2 regions of the Acinetobacter sp. NBRC 100985 genome follow, and region 2 is predicted to be linked to the other one. Evidence: riboswitches for the same ligand, from Rfam matches in the RefSeq annotation. Region 2 holds a riboswitch; the other holds the start of a gene.
The links. Region 2 has a riboswitch for fluoride ahead of ACT4_RS14375 (DUF190 domain-containing protein). Riboswitches for the same ligand answer to the same signal wherever they lie in the genome.
Positions count from the first base shown of each region.

Region 1: it holds a riboswitch for fluoride, as region 2 does, so the genes downstream of both, crcB (fluoride efflux transporter CrcB) here and ACT4_RS14375 (DUF190 domain-containing protein) in region 2, are expected to answer to the same signal.

Region 1 is NZ_BAEB01000004.1:85,015-89,482, forward strand. It holds gene ACT4_RS01400 (MATE family efflux transporter) at 1-503, shown strand, start outside; gene ACT4_RS01405 (AarF/ABC1/UbiB kinase family protein) at 753-2,048, shown strand; gene ACT4_RS01410 (type B 50S ribosomal protein L31) at 2,188-2,442, shown strand; gene ACT4_RS01415 (DUF190 domain-containing protein) at 2,532-2,861, opposite strand; gene crcB (fluoride efflux transporter CrcB) at 2,879-3,259, opposite strand; fluoride riboswitch at 3,386-3,466, opposite strand; gene ACT4_RS01425 (DUF2071 domain-containing protein) at 3,525-4,382, opposite strand.
Region 2 is NZ_BAEB01000038.1:140,752-145,219, forward strand. It holds gene ACT4_RS14365 (3-deoxy-7-phosphoheptulonate synthase) at 1-901, shown strand, start outside; gene ppa (inorganic diphosphatase) at 953-1,480, opposite strand; gene ACT4_RS14375 (DUF190 domain-containing protein) at 1,473-1,805, opposite strand; fluoride riboswitch at 1,868-1,949, opposite strand; gene ACT4_RS14380 (hypothetical protein) at 2,149-2,649, shown strand; gene ACT4_RS14385 (TonB-dependent receptor) at 2,721-4,468, shown strand, end outside.

The sequences.
Region 1 (4,468 bases), on a different contig from region 2:
CTTCTCAATTGTTCATGATTCCATTGTCTCTAGCCATTGCACTCACCATTCGTGTGGGAATGTATTATGGTGAAAAAAACTGGCTTGCCATGCGACAAGTACAAAAAGTCGGGCTATTAAGTGCAACATTCTTTGCAGCCTGTACGATGGCATTGATCGCGGTTGCACGCCCATACATCGTGGCAATTTACACAGATGATCTTCAAGTAATTCCTGTTGCTATGTATCTACTTTGGTTTGCGATGGCATATCAGCTCATGGATGCGTGGCAAGTCAGTGCCGCAGGATGCTTACGTGGGATGCAAGATACACAAGCACCAATGTGGATTACGTTGATGGCATATTGGGTAATCGCCTTTCCAATTGGTCTGTATTTAGCACGCTATACCGTTTGGGGTGTCGCAGGTGTTTGGTTAGGATTGATTATTGGTTTAACCATCGCATGTGTATTACTTATTGGGCGATTGTATTTAAACAATAAACGCTTAGCCAACCTCCTTTAGATATTTTTCCTAGTGAAGCTGTAAGTCTCACTACAGCTCTCAAGAGATTTAAAATATCAAGAAGAATAAAAATAAAATGTACTCAACAACCTAAAATCACCTTAGATGCTCAAGCACTCCCCTCTTTTAAAGATAATTTAGGGGAGATTTTTAAATTACATCACTTAACATTTTGTTATAGGCAATTTAAGTTTTGTCGCCTATGATCAAAGTATCAATTTAAAACTGGATCGTATGAGGTCAAGCGAAATGGCGAAGCATGCAAGTTCACCCAGTAAACGTTTTCTAAAACTCGCTGGTATGACCGCAAGTATTGCGACCAAAAGCGTCGCCAACTCCATTCGCAATCTCAATGCAGACGAAGAACAAAAAAATGCAGCACGAAGCCAACTCTTTCAAGATATCGGATTACAAATTGCTGATACCTTAGGTGAAATGAAAGGCGCGGTAATGAAAGTCGGTCAAATCGCCTCACAGTACAAAGATATTTTCCCACCCGAAGTCGCTAAAGCAATTGCCAAACTACAACGCCAAGCACCAGCAATGCCTTTCGCTGCAATTAAACAGCAAGTTGAAAAAGAGCTAGGTAAACCCTTAACTGAAGTATTTAGCTCTTTTGAAGCAGAGCCTTTTGCTGCTGCATCGATTGGACAAGTACATCGTGCAGTGCTACCGAATGGTCAATCAGTTGTGGTCAAAGTGCAATATCCAGGGGTCGACGATGCATGTGAAAGTGATTTAAAACAAGTCCGTCTTGCACTTCGTCTCATGGGTGTTTTAAAAATTGATAAAAAATTACAAGACCAACTTTTTAAAGAAATTCAAGATAGTTTATCTGCTGAACTTAATTATGAAATTGAGGCACAAAACCTCGAAGTCTTTAAAACATTTCATGAAAAACTCGATGACCAAGTCATTATACCGACGGTCTATAAAGAATATTCTTCTCGTCGCGTTCTTACACTCAGCTTAGAACAAGGCGAGTCCATTGAAACTGCAAGCACATGGTCAGTCGAAACACGCAATCAAATTGGTCGACGTTTAATTCGTGCTTTGGGGCAAGAAATGTTTTTCTTAAAACGTTTTCACTGTGACCCCCATCCAGGGAATTTTGCATTCCGAGAAGATGGCAGTATCATCATTTATGACTACGGCAGTGTAAAAACCCTTTCACCTGAAATCATTCAGCATTTTAAAGCATTGGTAAATGCAGCTCGCCAAGAAGATATTAATCAGGTTGAAAATCTACTGGTTGAGCTACATTCAATCGCTGAAAAGCAAAAATTTCCAAGCGAGCTTTATGTCCAGTGGATCGAAATCCTACTGCGTCCATTAAGCACACATTACGATTTTGCTGAAAATTCATCTCATCACGATGGCATGAGACTGGTGAAGAAATCATTAAAATATTGGGATGTCTTTAAACCATCACCTGATACGCTGATGGTGAATCGAACGATTTCAGGACATTACTGGAATCTCATTCATCTGAAGGTGCATGACAATTTGAATGATCTTTTTGAAGAACTGGTACCGAATTATTAAACCCATCCTACTTTTCATCGGCGAATTTCAAAGAAGCTGTATTATTTAAATGTATAAATAATACAGCTTGAAGTTTCATGAATTGACTCCATATATTGTTATGTTATAACATTTCTATATAAATTAGGAGTATTTAAAAATGCGTAAAGATATCCACCCTACATACCAACAAGTTCTATTTCATGACACCAATGCGGATGCTTATTTCTTAATTGGGAGTACGCTTCAAACCAAGCAAACGAAAGAATATCAAGGTAAAGTTTATCCATACGTTACGCTGGATATTTCAAGTGCATCACACCCGTTTTATACAGGTGAGCAACGTCAGGCGAGCAATGAAGGTCGTGTTGCAAGCTTTAATAAACGCTTTGGTCGTTTTAACCGCAAGGGTTAATCTTATTTTAAGTTTCACCCATTAGGCTGTAATTATTCGAAGTCTAAGGCAATCTCCTCCGCTTAGACTTCTTTTTTTATGCCTAAAATTCAAATCTCATTTTCAGATTGTCCAACGAAACCAAACTCAATGGGTGCTTTGACATAAAACAAAGAGATTTCTTTGCTATTCAAATAATCTAACAATTCCTTTGCTTGATCCTCTGTCACAGCAAACTGAACTTGTACTGGACGATCCGCCAGCTCAAAGAAATGTCCAGAATGCAATTGACCATGATGGTCTAAACCTTCGACAGCACTTAACATCGTTGCACCTCGTAGATTCATTTTCTTCGCGACACTAAACAACCACTCATTCATGGACTGTCCCTGATAAGTTCGATTTTGGGCAGTATAAAAAGTAATTAAAAATCCATTCATTTTGACTATTCCCCCAACTAAGCCGCGCTTAACCACTGATGTAAACTCATTCCTAAAATCGTAAATAACAATGAGCCTAAAACATGAATCGCAATTGCGGCACATGCATAACCCAATTTACCACTTTGTAGCAAGGTCACGATCTCAGCTGAAAAGGTTGAAAATGTTGTAAGCGCGCCACAAAAGCCTGTAATCACAAAAAGTTTATAATTGGGACTGAGTGAACTTTGAGAAAAATATGAAATTGCAAATCCAATGATAAAACCACCAACAAAATTTACGGCGACTGTTCCCAATGGAATATTAGGAAAAATTGGATTGAGTTTGAGTCCAATAAACCAGCGCAACCAAGCACCAAACATTGAACCTAATGCAATCGAAATTAAAGGATAATACATGACTCACTCCAAACACTGATTTGGAGATAAATAAACATTCAACATGGGTTTATTTTTCTGAGGACTGATCATCTGCGAACTCCAAATTAAAGAACAGAGCACGCACAAACCTACGCCCCTGTTCAGGGAAACGTAGGCATCATTAGCTCTCATCTAGTAAAAAATGGAGCGGTTTGTGATAGGAGGAATGCCATCTCCTTTGCTCTAAAATAACATAATTTTTAGACAACTCAACACTGTGTATAAACATAAAGTTATCCACAATCTAGTTCGATTTTTCTAAAATCCGTTCACCGAGTACATGAAAATCTAAAGCAGGGACAACAAATGTAAAAGCATCTGTGTCACTTTCCACGCCAAATTTCTTTAATAATGCAGGCGCGTTAAGAGACAAGATTTGAGCAGCTCGTATATCTTCATACTGAACAGGCATCTCAATATCACCCTGCGAAATGCATTCAGGTCGATCAACCCATTCTGCCCAAGCGTGATCTTGATCCACCAAAAATTGTACCGCCTCATCCCATGAATCAAACATCTGTTGCCATGTTGGTGTGAGTGTTTTTTCCTGTGTCATTTTTACATCACTGTTAAATGAATAGTCTGTATCAACAAAAACATCTGTCTGAATACTTTGCTGCTGTGGATTAAACTGATGCTGAAATACAGGCGCATACTGTGCAGGCATCACATCACTGGCTAGTCGTCCACCCATCACATAGAGATACTGATCTAAAAGCACTTGCTCAAAAATCACAGTCTTCGGATAAGTATGATCTAGATAAAATCGCCAATTACTTTGCTGTGGCGACGGCATCCATTGACGTAACCCACCTAAAAAGCGAAAACCGAAATGCTGATGTTGATAGGTTAAAATCGTAAAAATTGTTTTACCTTGCTTCTCCCAAAGTGGTACATCAGAAGGATAATGCTGACGTACCTGCTCCACATCTACCAGCCAAGATAAATAGACAATATCTTTGACCTGACTTTCTAAACGCATAAATGGAATACAACGCATCAACAGTCGGCGCAACTGCAAAATCAAACGACAACTCAAAAATTTGGCAAGCAATTGAAAAAGTGTATTTTGTTTAGGTGGCTTAAAACGATGTCTATTCATTGTTGTCATATCACTCATCATTGCGATGAGCATAATCATCTTCAATCAATACGTCCAGTTTGGTCACATCGACTCATCAATTTCAA
Region 2 (4,468 bases):
TGTCGTGATTGGCCCTTGTTCAATCCATGATCCTAAAGCTGCGCATGAATATGCTGATCGTTTGAAAGAGTTAAGCGAAAAAGTTAAAGATACGCTTTATCTTGTAATGCGTGTTTATTTTGAGAAACCACGTACCACCGTTGGTTGGAAAGGTTTAATCAATGACCCTGACATGAATGACTCTTTCAATATTGAAAAAGGCTTACATATCGGTCGTGGATTATTGATTGATTTAAATGAAAAAGGTTTGCCATGTGCAACTGAAGCACTTGATCCAAACTCACCACAATACTATCAAGACTTGATTTCATGGTCTGCGATTGGTGCGCGTACTACAGAAAGCCAAACTCACCGTGAAATGTCGTCAGGCCTATCATCTCCTGTTGGTTTCAAAAATGGTACAGATGGTGGCTTAACAGTTGCAACCAATGCAATGCAATCTGTTAAACATGGCCATAGCTTCTTGGGTCTAAATGAAAATGGTCAAGTTGCAATTATTAATACTAAAGGCAACCCTTACGCTCACGTCGTATTACGTGGTGGTAATGGTAAGCCAAACTATGATGCAACTTCTGTTGCCGATGCTGAAGCAGCTTTGGCAAAAGCTAAAGTTAGCAACAAGATCATGATTGATACTAGCCATGCCAACTCAAACAAAGATCCGTACTTACAACCTTTAGTTTTGAAAAACATCACTGAACAAATTCTTGATGGTAACAAATCAATCGTTGGGATCATGGTTGAGAGTCACCTTAAAGGTGGTCGTCAGGATATTCCTGAAAACCTATGTGATCTAGAATACGGTAAGTCAGTAACTGATGGCTGTATTGATTGGGATACGACAGAAAAAGCATTACTCGAAATGCATGAAGCATTAAAAGACGTACTACCAACACGTTAAGCTACATTCACAAGAAAAAGCCCATGTAATATGGGCTTTTTCTTTTATCTATTATTTATGTGTTGGATAAGCTTGCACAGATTTTATAATTTCTTCTCTCGCTTTTTGCACATTCTCCCAAGCTATAAATTTGACCCATTTACCCTCTTCCAAGTCTTTATAGTGTTCAAAAAAATGTTTAATCCGATCTAAAATAAGAGGATGAATATCATCTATATCCTTTATAGACTCATATAAGGGAGATGTTTTGACATGAGGAACCGAGATAATTTTAGCATCCATTCCATGCTCATCCTCCATATACATCACACCCACAGGGCGACTACGAATCACAGAGCCAGCAACAACAGGATAAGGTGCAAGTACGAGAACATCTAAAGGATCGCCATCTTCACTCAAAGTTTCAGGTATATATCCATAGTTAGTAGGATAAGACATTGCAGTACTCAGAAAACGATCAACAAATAAAGCATCATATTCTTTATTCATTTCATATTTTACAGGTGCATGATTTTCTGGAATCTCAATTAAGCTGTAAAAATCATCTGGAATATTCAGACCTGAAATAACCTTAGACATTATTATTCTCCTTATGTCCAACATAACCAAATTCAATTGGGGTTTTGGTATAAAAAATTGAAATGTTTTCTTGAGAGATAGTCGAAAGAAACGATTGTTCTTGCTCAATATTCACCACAAACTCAATTTGAATCGGACGATCAGCAAGTTCAAAAAAATGTGCGGCGTGGAGTTTTCCATGTCGATCAAAACTCTCAACACCATGACTTACAGTTGCACCTTTTAAACCTATAGATTGAGCTTCGGTCAGCAGCCACTCATACAGAAGTTTTCCTTTGTAATTTTCATTTTCTTCAATATAGAACTTGAGTAAATAACCTTTCATACGCATCTCCAATAAATAGAATGCGTAGTCCTACGCACCCTATTTATTCTTTATAAATTTAGGGTAACGTAGGCATCATTAGCCTCTATTCATTTTAATGACGAGGCGGTTTTTGCAAGGAAGAATGCCATTTCCTTATTTCAACGTATTTATCTTAGTCGCATCTCAACGTATTTGCAATTTTAGATTCAAGCGAATAAAGCCTTATATATTTACATGAATAATTAAGAGATAAGTCTCTTATTCACTATAAATTCTGTTGTAAATGTATCCAATACATTTTGAACTGTAATATTTTTTTAATTATACTGCTGCCACATTTCTACTACGACGCTTTGCTGATATGCAATCCAGTTTCCGTCAACACTTGCTAAAGTGGCGTGCCTCCCTAGGCACGGTAACTTTGCTTTGTTTACTCTGGCATATCTTCTTGCCCACAATGGTGCATATAGGTGTCGTACCTGCGCTCTATGCAATGCCAAGCCATTGCCAAGTCACAGATATACAAAATAGCTTGATGGCTTCAGAAACACATTCAATTCATCATCACACGATGCATCATATGCAACACGAACAGCATATGCAGCATGCTGAGCATTCACATCTTAGTGAACATGCACAGGCTGTTTTTGCGCTTGCAAGTCAAATCATGAAACATTGTCCTTTATGTTCTCATGGTTTAGATGCTGCTGTGATCATACCATTACTTGCTTTTGTACTTATCTTTCTTTTGGCGTGGTTTAGCCGTGTACGCTGCCTTTGCTATACATGGACCGAAGATTTACATATACCCCGTATCTTCTACACACTTCCCTTAAAACAAGCCCCACCACTCACTTTATAAACCGCATTTTTACATCGTGCCCAGTAAACCACTGTGGTACAGCCCTGTTTATTGCTTTTATAGAGTTCAACATGACTACTCAATTCCGTTTGTCAGTATTAACCGCTGCTTGCCTTTCTGCGAGCTATAGTTCAATCATTTTTGCTGAAGCTACACCTTCTGAACAACCGCAAACATTAGCCACAATTGTGATCACCGCAAACCGTGAAGGTGAATCAATCAACAATACACCTGCTGCAATCAGTAAAATTAACGCTCAAGATATCGAAGATAAACATGCAACATTCATTGGACAAGTGCTTAATCAAGCACCTGGCGTCCGTATGAATGATCTGGGTAATGAACAACACATGATGTCCATTCGCCAACCGATTACTACTGCTGCGGTTTATCAATATTTAGAAGATGGCTTATCTATACGTCCTGTGGGCGTGTTTAACCATAATGCGTTATACGAAGTCAATTTGGCTGGGATCGATAATATAGAAATCCTACGTGGCCCAGCGAGTAGCTTATACGGTAGCAATGCGATTGGTGGAACGATTAACTTTTTAACTAAAGCACCAAGTTTAACGCCCACAGCAAATATAGGTTTAAGTGCCAGTTCTGAGGGATACCGCCGTTTAGATGCAGGTGCATCCAATACCTTTGATAGCGCATATGGTGAGCATGGCTTAAGGATTTCCGCATACGCGAGTGATCGTGGTAATAGCTGGCAAGATCACGCCGAAAGTAATAAACAAAGTGTGACTTTAAGGCATGATTGGCATATTTCAGATGCAACACAACTGAAAAATATTGTCAGTTATAACCATCTCAAAGCGGATATGACAGGTAGTTTAAATACAGATGACTATAACAAACGTCCGGGTTATAGCTATCAAACATTTACCTATCGTGAAGTTGATGCAACTCGTATCTCCTCGCAACTCAGCCATAGCTGGAGTGACCAACAACAAAGCCAAGCGACCTTGTATTATCGTGATAATACGACTGATCAAAACCCTAGCTATAGCATCCGCACAGATATCAAAAATGGTAAGCCAACTGGCACTTATAGCGGTCAAACAACTTATAATGCATTTCAATCTTATGGTTTGAATTTACAGCACTCGATGAACTTCGACCAAGTAAAGTTGATCGTTGGTGCGATGGCTGATCACTCACCGAATCAAGCCAAAACCAACGATATAGAAGTGTTCCGTGATCCAAACACCTTAGTTTACACAGGTTATAAACAACGCCAATTACTTCGCGATTTTAATGTCGATGTCAACAACCAAGCTCTTTACAGTCAGATAAATTGGCAGGCAATAGAAAATCTAAAATTAGTTGCTGGCGCACGTTATGACTGGATCAGTTATGACTATGATAATAAATTAACACCCTCTAAAGTCACTGGTGCGCCTGATGAAAAACGTAACTTTCACAAAGCCAGTCCTCAATTAGGTTTTGTGTGGAATATAACCCCTGATATGGACCTTTATAGCAACTGGTCACAGGGCTTTGTTCCTCCAGAAGTGAGTAGCTTATATGGTGCAAACCTCGTTACACCTGATCTAAAAGAGGCAACATTTAACAATATTGATGCGGGTTTGCGCTTTAAGCTTTTTGATGATCGTCTTGATGGAGAAATCACTTTATATCGCTTAAATGGCAAAGATGAAGTCATTAGCTATACCAAACCTGATAATACACGCGAACCACGTAATGCGGGTAAAACGCTGCACCAAGGTGTTGAAATTGGTGGGACATGGAAAATTAGCGACTTGTATGATCAACGCCTGAAACTTTCTGGTAGTTGGTCAAAACATGAATA